Regions from separate parts of the Aeribacillus sp. FSL W8-0870 genome, predicted to be linked through region 2. Evidence: predicted binding sites of a transcription regulator. Region 2 holds the regulator's gene; the other holds the start of a gene.
What was found. Region 2 encodes CtsR, which represses protease genes until heat stress. Its sites were predicted from a motif close to ATGGTCAATAAAGGTCAAACA; they were not measured.
Positions count from the first base shown of each region.

Region 1: the regulator CtsR is predicted to act here: its motif matches at 2,633-2,653, upstream of NSU02_RS07335 (ATP-dependent Clp protease ATP-binding subunit).

Region 1 is NZ_CP150165.1:1,518,364-1,524,300, forward strand. Features, by position in the region: gene motA (flagellar motor stator protein MotA) at 1-230, opposite strand, end outside; gene NSU02_RS07335 (ATP-dependent Clp protease ATP-binding subunit) at 395-2,515, opposite strand; gene NSU02_RS07340 (hypothetical protein) at 2,759-3,793, shown strand; gene NSU02_RS07345 (metallophosphoesterase family protein) at 3,826-4,563, shown strand; PreQ1 riboswitch class I at 4,940-4,983, shown strand; gene queC (7-cyano-7-deazaguanine synthase QueC) at 5,169-5,828, shown strand; gene queD (6-carboxytetrahydropterin synthase QueD) at 5,828-5,937, shown strand, end outside.
Region 2 is NZ_CP150165.1:120,020-125,956, reverse strand. Features, by position in the region: gene clpC (ATP-dependent protease ATP-binding subunit ClpC) at 1-2,273, opposite strand, end outside; gene NSU02_RS00630 (protein arginine kinase) at 2,270-3,358, opposite strand; gene NSU02_RS00625 (UvrB/UvrC motif-containing protein) at 3,360-3,908, opposite strand; gene NSU02_RS00620 (CtsR family transcriptional regulator) at 3,923-4,384, opposite strand; gene NSU02_RS00615 (MgtC/SapB family protein) at 4,626-5,300, opposite strand.

The sequences.
Region 1 (5,937 bases), 1.4 Mb from region 2:
TCTTGAATCGTATAAGTTTGTGTGTCTTTAAATAAGACGCGGAATAATTTCGGTACTCTTTTAATTTCATTTGTCGGAAAGGCAATAACGACCGCAGCAATCGTTCCGATGATAATAATGACGATAGCTGCCGGATTGATTAAAACGGAAAGACTGACACCTTTTAAAACCATGCCGACAATAATTGCCATAATTCCTAAAAAAATGCCGATAATTGATGTTTTGTCCATGTTCATCAAATCCTTCTTCTTTCTATATTCAATTATTATATCGACAAAGAAAGACGAAAATTTTATATTTGATAAAAAAAATAAACGACACATTCATCGGAATCGATTTTTGCGATGCTGTTCCCGAATAAAAAAACTGCCCTAATGGACTGTTAGGGCAGCTGTTATGAACGAATAACAATTTCTTCATTTTCCACGTCGGCGATTAAATGATTGTGCACTTCACCGTCTAAAAGGATGTCTGCAATTTTGTCTTCAATATGTTCTTGAATGACGCGGCGAAGCGGACGAGCGCCGAAGGATGGATGATAGCCGATTTCTACCAATTTTTCTTTTGCTTTTTCTGTTACGTCCAATGAAATGTTTTGTTCTTTCAACGTGTTCCGAACTTCTTCAAGCATCAAATCAACTATTTTCAAATAATCTTCTTTATCAAGCGGCTTAAATTCGATAATGGCATCGAAACGGTTTAAAAATTCAGGCTTAAAGAATGAACCGAGAGATTCAAGGATGCTTGATTCTTTTTCCACCGTGCTGTTAAAACCGACGTGAACTTGTTTTGCACCTGCTCCAGCGTTAGAGGTCATAATAATGACCGTATCTTTGAAGCTGACGGTGCGGCCTTGGCTGTCTGTCAAGCGTCCGTCTTCTAATATTTGCAAGAAAATATGCTGTACATCTGGATGAGCTTTTTCAATTTCATCCAGCAGGATAATGCAGTAAGGGTTGCGACGAACCTTTTCCGTTAATTGTCCTGCTTCTTCATGTCCGACATAGCCTGGAGGCGAGCCGATTAATTTTGAAACGGAATGTTTTTCCATATATTCACTCATATCCAAGCGAATCATGGCATCTTTTGAACCGAACAGCTCCAAAGCTAATGTTTTCGACAATTCCGTTTTTCCAACGCCAGTCGGGCCGACGAACAGGAAGGATCCGATCGGTCGGTTTTTTGCTTTCAATCCAGCGCGGCTGCGGCGAATGGCTTTTGCCACTTTCCGGACAGCATCCTCTTGGCCGATAATTTTTTTCGCCAAGTTTTCTTCTAAATGTTTCATTTTTGCTTGCTCATCCTCTTGCAGCTTGCCGACTGGTATGCCGGTTTTTTCTTCGATGATTTTTTGAATGTCTTCTACTTGAACGATTGCTTGCTGTTTGTCCTTTCCTTGTTCAAGCTGCTTTTCAAGGGCAGCTTCTTCATCGCGAAGCTTAGCTGCAAGTTCGTATCGTTCTTCTTTTAGCGCTTTTTCTTTTTCACGGGCAATTTGTTTAAGCCGCTCGTGGATGTCTGCTTCATTAGCCGGCTCGGCTTTTAAGTTTAATCTTGAACCAGCTTCATCCATTAAATCGATGGCTTTGTCAGGCAAAAAGCGGTCTTGAATATATCGATGAGATAGTGTGACGCAAGCTTTAATCGCATCTTCTGAATATTTGACTTGATGGTATTGTTCATATTTTTCTTGAATTCCTTTTAAAATGCTGATCGCTTCTTCAATGGAAGGTTCTTTCACAATAACCGGCTGGAAGCGTCGTTCAAGGGCTGCATCTTTTTCGATTTGCCGGTATTCTTTTAGAGTTGTTGCTCCGACAACTTGAAGCTCACCGCGGGCGAGCGCTGGCTTTAATATGTTGCCGGCATCCATAGAACCTTCCGCAGAACCGGCGCCGACTAAAAGATGAATTTCATCGATAAACAGGATGATGTTTTTCCGGGCTTGCAATTCTTGAATTAGCTGCTTCATCCGCTGTTCAAATTGTCCGCGAATTCCCGTGTTGGCGACAAGTGATGAAACATCCAGCAAATAAACTTCTTTATTTTTTAATTTTTGCGGAACGTCTCCTTGAGAAATTTTTAAGGCTAGTCCTTCCACAATAGCTGTTTTCCCTACGCCTGGTTCTCCGATTAAAACCGGGTTATTTTTGTTGCGTCGATTTAAAATTTCAATCACTCGTCTTACCTCATCATCGCGGCCGATGACAGGATCAATCAACCCAGCTTTTGCAGCATCCGTTAAATTTCGGCCGAATTGATCGAGGAAGCCGTTCTGTTTTCCGCCCCCTGATTTCGGTTGTGCTTGAACAGCTTGGTCAAAGCTCTCAAAAGAGTTTGGCATAAATGATTGAAATAATTCATCGAAACCGCTAAATCCGTAAAAACCACTTGGGATTTTTTGTTTATATTGTTGATAGCATTCTTGACAGAGACGCATTTCTTGTTTGTTGTGATTGATTTGTACATTTAATAAAACATTGGCTTTTCTTGCTTGGCAATTTTCACACAACATATAACATTCCTCCTTTTTGACTTTGATTAACTTTGACCAAAAGAAGAAACTTCTTTGACTTTCTTTGACCTTTTGGAATCAAAGAGACAATCTCAATCATTCAATAGTTAGATTCACTGTTTGACCTTTTCTGACTTTATTATACTTTGACCTTTTTTGACTTTCAAGTCTTTTTTACAAATTTTTTTCGTCTTTTTTTCCCTTCTTGTCCATATATTGTTGATAAAGTAAGGTGGGTGAAACATGAGCAATAAATGGGTATTGGCACTTCAAATAGCTTCTGTCTATATCGGCACTGTCATCGGTGCAGGGTTTGCAACGGGAAAAGAGATCGTTGAGTTTTTTTCAAAATACGGCGCCGGAGGAATTGTTGGAATTATTTGTTCTGCCGTTTTATTTGTTTGGCTGGGAACGAAAATGATGTTGATCGGAAGACGCATTAATGCATCTTCGTATTTGCAGTTGAACCAATTTTTGTTTGGGACGTTGTCAGCTTATGTAGTCAACGGCTTGATGTTTATGATGCTGATTGGCATCACATCGGTCATGCTGTCGGGGGCGGGGGCGATTTTTGAAGAGCAACTGTCGCTTTCAAAGCAATTTGGAATTTTTTTAACGATTGTGCTTTCCATTGCTGTGATTTCGTTTGGAGTCAAAGGGCTGTCTTCCGTCAATCTATTGGTTGTTCCGCTTTTTATTTTGTTTAGCCTGATCATCTCCATTGAAGCCATCATAAGGGGTGATTTTATCGATTTATCGTTGGATGGAGTGTTTCAACCAGTCAAATCAAGCTTTTTATATGTTTCTTTTAATCTCTCTCTTGCTCAGGCTGTACTTGTTCCGCTCGCAAACGCAATAAAGGATGAAAGCGCCATTAAATTGGGCGGAGTTGTAGGCGGTCTCGGATTAAGCTTCATTTTATTTTCCAGCTATTTCTCCCTTCTGCATTTGCCGGACGCCGGGCTTTTTGAAATCCCAATGGCTGAAATTGTCAAGCAGCTGTTTTCAGGCTTTTATTACATATACATCCTTGTTATTTTTGGAGAAATATTTTCATCGTTGATCGGCAATCTGTATGGTTTGGAACGTCAATTATCATCGGAAAAGCCTTTGGCAAAAATCGCTGGTGTCATTTTCATCCTATTATTATGTTATTTAGTCAGCCTGATAGGATACGGAAAGCTCATTTCCACGCTTTATCCGCTGTTCGGGTATATGAGCATTGCCTTTTTCATATTATTAATGTTCAAAAAAATTCCAGACGATAACAAATCATGATAAAATAGTAGGGAAATGAAGGAGGAGTTTATTTGGATAAAATCGCGGTCATTTCTGATATACATGGGAATATTCCAGCGTTGTCGTCTGTATTGAAAGATATAAGCTTGCGAAATGTAGATCGAATTTTTTGTTTAGGAGATCTTGTCGGAAAAGGACCTGAATCAAAAGAAGCGATCGATATCGTCCGCAGCTCCTGCGATTTTGTTTTAAAAGGAAACTGGGACGAGCTGATTACAAGGGAAGATGTAAACGATGTCGTTCGCTGGCATCAAAATCAGTTGTCGCAAGAAGACATAGAATATTTGCGTAGCCTCCCGTTTTCCATTGATTTTTATATGAGCGGCCGCCGGCTGCGGCTTTTTCATGCATCCCCTTTCAGCGTCTGGATAAGGGTACAGCCTTGGGATTCGATTGAAAAAAGATTGTCCATGTTTGAAAACAGCGTTGAAACCGGTTTGGGAACGAAGGAGCCGGATGTTGTCGGATACGGTGATGTTCATAATGCCTTTATACAGCATTTATCCGGCAAAACGCTTTTCAATGCAGGCAGTGTCGGTAATCCGCTGGACCTGCCCGAAGCATCCTACTGCATTTTGGAAGGCATGTTCAACTCGGAGAAAAGGGCTCCTTTTTCGATTCAGCACATACGTGTTCCATATGATATTGACCTTGCCATTCAATTAGCTAGAAAAAAAGAAATGCCGGAACTAAAAGAGTATATTCAGGAATTAACGACCTCGCGCTATAGAGGCTTGGAAAAGGCATGATGCGGAGATAAAAGTAAAATTATTGTAGGCAAAAATTAGCGCCTTCATTTAATGAGAATTCTGATTGCTCATTAAATGAAAGGGAAAGTGTGGCAGTAATATGAGAAAGTGCGGCTGCTCCTGGTAGAATGATCATGGACTACATTTAGAGGATAAAAAATTGCCCACAAACGCTCGGCTCAATCCTGTTTTTTAAAAAAAGAAGATTTTTTTACCAAGAGAGTACCCTGAAAAAAGTGATTTCGCTATCAAAAAATAGCGATTAAAAAAGTGGCCCACAAAGTCTTGAGTGACTCCAGTCGGAGCATGCCGTTTGCATAAACAATTCTGTATGATATAATAAGATACAACTTGAATAAAAATCCGTTTCGAAAAAACGGGAGAGGTTTTAGCACACCCTCTATAAAAAACTAAGGAAAACTATATCCTTGGGATATAGTTTTTTCAATGTTTGCGAAAGGTTTAGAAGTTGAATAGATTTATGATGAGCTCGAAAGGCTTCTGAACAACTTGCTTCCGCCACTGTAGCAGAAAAAGAAGCATCAGTTTCTGTTTAAGCTAGGCAGTGTGAATGGCTTTCTTTTTTCAGAAAGGAGCGTTTTCAAATGGATAATAAGAAAGCGGTCGTTGTGTTTAGCGGAGGACAAGACAGTACAACTTGTTTGTTTTGGGCGAAGAAACAATTTGATGAGGTGACCGCTGTCACGTTTCATTATAATCAGCGGCATGCACAGGAAATTGAAGCAGCGAAAAACATTGCGAACGAAGCCGGCATACCTCATTATGTGCTGGACATGTCCTTATTAAATCAAATGGCGCCGAATGCATTAACGCGTTCAAATATGGAAATTGAACAAAAGGAAGGAGAGCTTCCCAACACTTTTGTTCCGGGGAGGAATTTAGTTTTTTTGACATTTGCCGCCATTTTGGCGAAACAACTGGGAGCGAAACATATTGTGACAGGTGTATGTGAAACGGATTTCAGCGGCTATCCTGACTGCCGGGACGTGTTCGTAAAATCCTGCAATGTAACGATTAATTTAGCGATGGAAGAGGATTTTGTGATTCACACGCCGCTTATGTGGATCAATAAAGCGGAAACGTGGAAGTTTGCCGATGAGTTAGGGGTGTTCGATATCATTCGCGAAAAAACGTTGACGTGCTATAACGGCATTATTGGCGACGGATGCGGCGAATGTCCTGCTTGCTTATTGAGAAAAAGGGGATTGGAACAATATTTGGCTGAAAAAGGAGCTAATACGTGATGCTTCATCAATTTTATCCGCAAGTTTTTCATAATTATAGTTATGAGCTGAATAAAGATATGCAAATATCTGCTGCACACTACATCCCGCATGAAAAAGCGGGGAAATG
Region 2 (5,937 bases):
TCAAAGCCCTCTTCAGCCAGCTTTTCTTTTGCACGATCCGTTAATTCGAGTTCTATATCCTGTTCTTTTAATCGTTTTGTCAGCTGATCCGCCATCAGCGAAACAATTTCTTTCAAATGTTTTTTCTCTAAAGAGTGGAACACAATAATTTCGTCAATCCGGTTCAAAAATTCAGGACGAAATGCTTTTTTCAGTTCATCCATCACTTTGTTTTTCATATCTTTATAATTTTCATTTTCGTCTTGAACATTAAAGCCGACATATTTATTCCGTTTTAATTCGCTTGCCCCTACATTTGAAGTCATAATTAAAATCGTATTTCGAAAATCAACGGTACGCCCTTTTGAGTCTGTGAGTCTTCCGTCTTCAAGCACCTGCAGCAAAATGTTAAACACATCTGGATGAGCTTTTTCAATTTCATCCAATAATACGACTGAGTATGGCTTGCGGCGCACTTTTTCCGTCAATTGTCCTCCCTCTTCATAGCCTACATATCCAGGAGGCGAACCAACGAGCCTTGACGTAGAATGCTTCTCCATATATTCTGACATATCGATTCGAATCATAGCATCTTCGTCACCAAACATTGCTTCAGCTAATGCACGGGCTAATTCCGTTTTCCCTACACCTGTCGGTCCTAAGAAGATAAATGAACCGATCGGACGCTTCGGATCTTTTAAGCCTGCACGTGCCCGTCTGACAGCTTTTGCGACTGCAGTGACAGCTTCTTCTTGACCAATAACGCGCGAGTGTAAAATTTCTTCGAGATTCAAAAGCCGCTCTGATTCTGTTTGGGCAAGTTTAACAACCGGAATTCCCGTCCAGCTTGAAACAACCATTGCAATATCCTCTACGGTCACTTCAGAATTTTCTTGACCTTGTTTTTCCTTCCATGATTTTTTCGTTTCCTCTAATTCCTCTCTGAGCCGCTGCTCTGTATCTCTTAATGAAGCTGCTTTTTCAAATTCTTGGCTTTGGACTGCAGCTTCTTTTTCTTTTCGCACTTCTTCTAATTTTTGCTCCAATTCCTTTAAATTCGGAGGTGTTGCAAATGAACGAAGACGGACTTTGGAGCCTGCTTCATCAATCAAGTCAATCGCTTTATCAGGCAGGAACCGATCGGAAATATACCGATCTGAAAGTTTAACAGCAGCTTCAATCGCCTCATCGGAAATGGATACCCGGTGGTGTGCTTCATATCGGTCTCTTAAGCCTCTTAAAATTTGAATGCTCTCTTCAATGGACGGTTCGTCGACTTGGATTGGCTGGAAGCGCCGTTCAAGTGCAGCATCCTTTTCAATATATTTACGGTATTCATCCAAAGTTGTTGCCCCAATACATTGCAATTCTCCCCGAGCCAAAGCAGGTTTTAAAATGTTGGAAGCATCAATTGCACCTTCCGCCCCGCCTGCGCCGATCAGTGTATGAAGCTCGTCAATAAATAAAATGATGTTTCCTGCTTGGCGAATTTCATCCATTACCTTTTTAAGGCGGTCCTCAAATTCCCCTCTATATTTTGTGCCAGCTACAACTGTTCCCATATCAAGGGTCATAACGCGCTTATCTCTCAAAATTTCAGGAACCTCATTATTCACAATTTGCTGAGCAAGTCCCTCTGCTATGGCAGTTTTCCCAACACCAGGTTCACCTATTAAAACAGGATTATTTTTTGTTCTTCGGCTCAAAACCTCGATGACACGCTGAATTTCTTTGCTTCGGCCGATGACTGGATCAAGTCCGCCCTCCCGTGCAACAGCCGTTAAGTCCCGCGCAAGACTATCAAGCGTCGGAGTATTTGCGTTTGTCATCGAACTTCCTTGATGGCTTGAGGATACTTCATTGCTGCCTAACAACTGTAAAACTTGCTGACGCGCTTTGTTCAAGCTTACTCCGAGATTGTTTAAAACACGCGCAGCAACTCCCTCGCCTTCTCGAATTAATCCCAATAGAATATGTTCTGTTCCGACATAAGAATGTCCTAATTTTCTTGCTTCATCCATTGACAGTTCAATGACTTTCTTTGCTCTCGGTGTGTAATGGATCGTTTGCGAAATTTCTTGTCCCCGTCCTATCAGGCTTTCCACTTCATTTTGGATTTTTTCTGGACTTAATCCTAGAGCGTGAAGCGCTTTAGCGGCAATTCCTTCTCCTTCGCGCACGAGCCCAAGCAATATGTGCTCTGTGCCGATATTGTTATGTCCGAGGCGTACAGCTTCTTCCTGCGCTAAAGCAAGCACTTTTTGCGCCCGTTCCGTAAATCTCCCAAACATCATTGTTCATCATCCTCCCTTTGCTTCCTTTCTAATTGAAGCCTTTCACGAATTAATGTTGCCCTGCGAATATCCCGTTCATTCGGCCGTAGAACTCCTCCTGAATATTGTTGCAGAAATCCGGGCTGAATTAAAATCATAAGCTCATTTAAAACACTGCGTGAAACATTTTGAATAATTCCCAGGTCAATTCCTAAGCGCACATCTGATAAACATTGAATTGCTTCTTTCGATGGAATAATTCTGCTGTATTTGAGAGTGCCGTAAGAACGATATACACGGTCTTCTAGATGATGCGGATTCGTTTTATATAAAGCATCTCTTGCAGCCCGTTCTTGAGCAATTAATTGCCCGACAACACCTATTAAATCATCGACAATATCATCTTCTGATTTGCCTAGCGTAATTTGGTTCGAAATTTGGAATATATTACCTATCGCTTCACTTCCTTCTCCGTACCGACCTCTCACAACCAATCCTAATTGATTGATAGCAGGTATAATTTGGTTAATCTGCTGTGTTAAGACAAGTCCTGGAAGGTGCATCATCACGGAAGCCCGCAAGCCGGTACCGACATTTGTTGGACAGCTAGTTAAGTAGCCCCTATGTTCATCAAATGCATAATCAACTTTTTCCTCAATCCAGTCGTCAAGATTCATTGCCATTTTCAACGCTTCTTTTAGCTGAAGGCCCGGGAACAAACATTGAATTCTAATATGATCCTCCTCGTTTATCATGATGCTCACTTCTTCGTTTTCAGATAAAAGGCACCCTCCAAGTGCTGATTCTTCCATTAAATAAGGACTAATCAAATGCTTCTCTACAAGTACGCGTTTTTGAATAGGCTGAAGTTCATTCATTTTCAGCAGCACGAATGTCCCTAAACCGTCAAACACTCTTTGTGAAAATGATTCTTCAAATGTATTTAAAACAGCCAAGGCTTCTTCATTCGACATAATGGTAGGGAAGCTGATATTTTCTATATTTCGCGCCAATCTGACTCGGCTGCTCAGCACAATATCGGAATCAGGTCCTTCTTGATTCATCCAAGGGCTCATGGCTGAACGAATAAATTTTTGAAAGGACATGTCATACTCCCCTTTCGTTCCGTCCATTTATCTTCGCTTCAATGGACCGAATTTCATCCCGAACTTGAGCTGCTCTTTCGAATTCCTCTTTCGCAATTAATTCTTGCAGTTCCTGTTTAAGCATTTTCAGGCGCTTTTTCAAATGAATACTTCCACCGGTCCGTTTCGGTACTTTACCGCCGTGAGTTGTATTCCCGCCATGAACACGTTTTAAAATCGGGGTAATTTGGTGATAAAACGTTTTGTAACAATGGGAGCACCCGAATTTACCAATTTTCGTAAATTGATCAAACGTCATATTACATTTCTCACATTGAATGACCTGATTTTTCTTGAAAACATTTTGCCCTTGGCTGCTAATGGCGCTGTCCATATTTAATAATCCGGACAATAAGTTGTTTATAGAAAAGCCTGGATTCATATTGAATATGAATACATCACTTTTTTCCTGTGCACATTTTTCACATATATGCACTTCAGTCTTTTCGCCGTTGATAATTTTTGTAAAGTGGAAAGTAGCGGGCCTTTCATGACATTCTTGACAAATCATCGTCCATCACATCCTCACTTGTATTTTAACGAGGTGAGCATCGCCTTCATCATCCTTGCCCTCAATTCGTCTCGATCAGGCAAATCAATATATAAAACAGACCGATCAATTACGCTCAACATAATTTTCGCTTCTCTTTCTGAAATAACCTCTTCATCAGCCAATCTCAAAACAATATCCTCCGCCGACGATTGTGACAGCCTTTTACCAATGGCATTTAAAATTTGATTGATCAGCTGGATACGGTCATTGATTCGAATTTTCATAATTCGGATATAACCGCCTCCACCCCTTTTACTTTCGACAATGTAACCCCGTTCAATTGTAAAACGAGTGTTGATCACGTAATTGATTTGCGATGGAACACATTGAAATTTATCCGCAATTTCACTTCTTTTAATTTCAACAATTTCTTTTCCGCTTGAATCTAATACATGCTTTAAATATTGCTCGATAATATCAGATATATTCCGCACCTCGAAAAACACCTCCTTCAACTTTTTGATTGGAATTGCAAAACACTCAAGAAATGTGCAATATCCTTGAGGGATAGGAGGCAAGATGTTTACGTAATGCTTATTTCCTAAACGATAACAACTAGTCACTTGACTTTGACTATATTTGACCTTAATTATAATATAAATTTTTTTTTGTGTCATTTCAACAAAAAAGCTCACTAATAATATTGCCATTTACAATATGGAAAAAACCCGCTCTTTAAAAAACTTTTTTAACTTCTTGAAATTTCAATAATTCGTTTATGATTTCAGGCATTTCATCTTTTGGAAGGCCAATTTCAAGTAAATATGAACGCTTCGCATGTTTAGTTTCTTTTGGCTTTGACAATGTAAAATGAATTTTATAAACAGAAATATTTAATTGTTCAAGTTTCCGAGTAAATTCCACCAAATCATCTTCTGGAAGATTAACTTGTATCCATTTTTTGCTTGACTTCTCAGCAAAAAAAGCCTCCACCTTATTGAGAAAGATCAAACTTAACAATACAATCAAGGTAGAAAAAATCGCCAACGGATACATTCCTGCCCCAACAACAAGGCCAAGTCCTGCAACAACCCAAATCGAGGCTGCCGTCGTTAATCCTCTTACCGTAACCCCTCTCACTAATATCGTTCCAGCACCTAAAAAACCAATGCCGCTAATGACATAAGAAGGAATTCTTGCTGGGTCAAAACGAATATTTTCATAACGATCCATATATTCTTCAAAGCCATAAAGAGACAGCAGCATCATCATGCAGGAGCCGACACCAACTAACAAATGCGTGCGAAAGCCTGCTGGATGCCGTTTAAATTCTCGTTCAAGGCCAATAAATCCACTTAAAATGACTGCTAAAACAATGCGAATCAACATAATTTGCCATTCCTCAGGCATTATCATTCCTCCTTACCATCCAAATGACTTTTTCTGTTTTGGCCATATATGAATTTTGAAATGATACAGTATTATACTTTCCCATTATATGCGATGAACAGTGCTCAATATTCAATCGTTCTTGAGTATGAGCCTAAGAGCGATATGAAACAAAAAAGCACATTTAGAGCTGGCTTTTAAATCAAACGAAGCTTTCACTGCTCATATGCTTCAAGAATGGAACAGTTTATGTTTCTAAAGTAGCGATCAATTAATTATACTCCGATTGAAGGTTTTAAAGAAAGCGAGCTTGATTGCAATAGCTGTGGAGGATCTTCAGAAGAAGCGAGCTCTTAGTTGTTCGTAAATTTGTCGTTTTTGTTCGTTCTGTTTTAAGCTGTTTCTTCTGTTTGTTGTATATTTCCATTTACAAGAGGATAAAAGAGGCTTGAGCTTCTCAAACCGCATTGCAGCGAATAATTGTTTCGTCCATACTTTTTTACAAGGATAAGCAAATCTCGCCTCCATCGCTTTTCTCAGATTAATTAAAACGGTTTGCATCATTCAAATCAATTAAAGATGTTTTTGTAATAGCAAAAATATCCATTTCGGCTTTCGACAATTTTCTCGAAAAATTGGCTTTTAGACTGTCACTTCT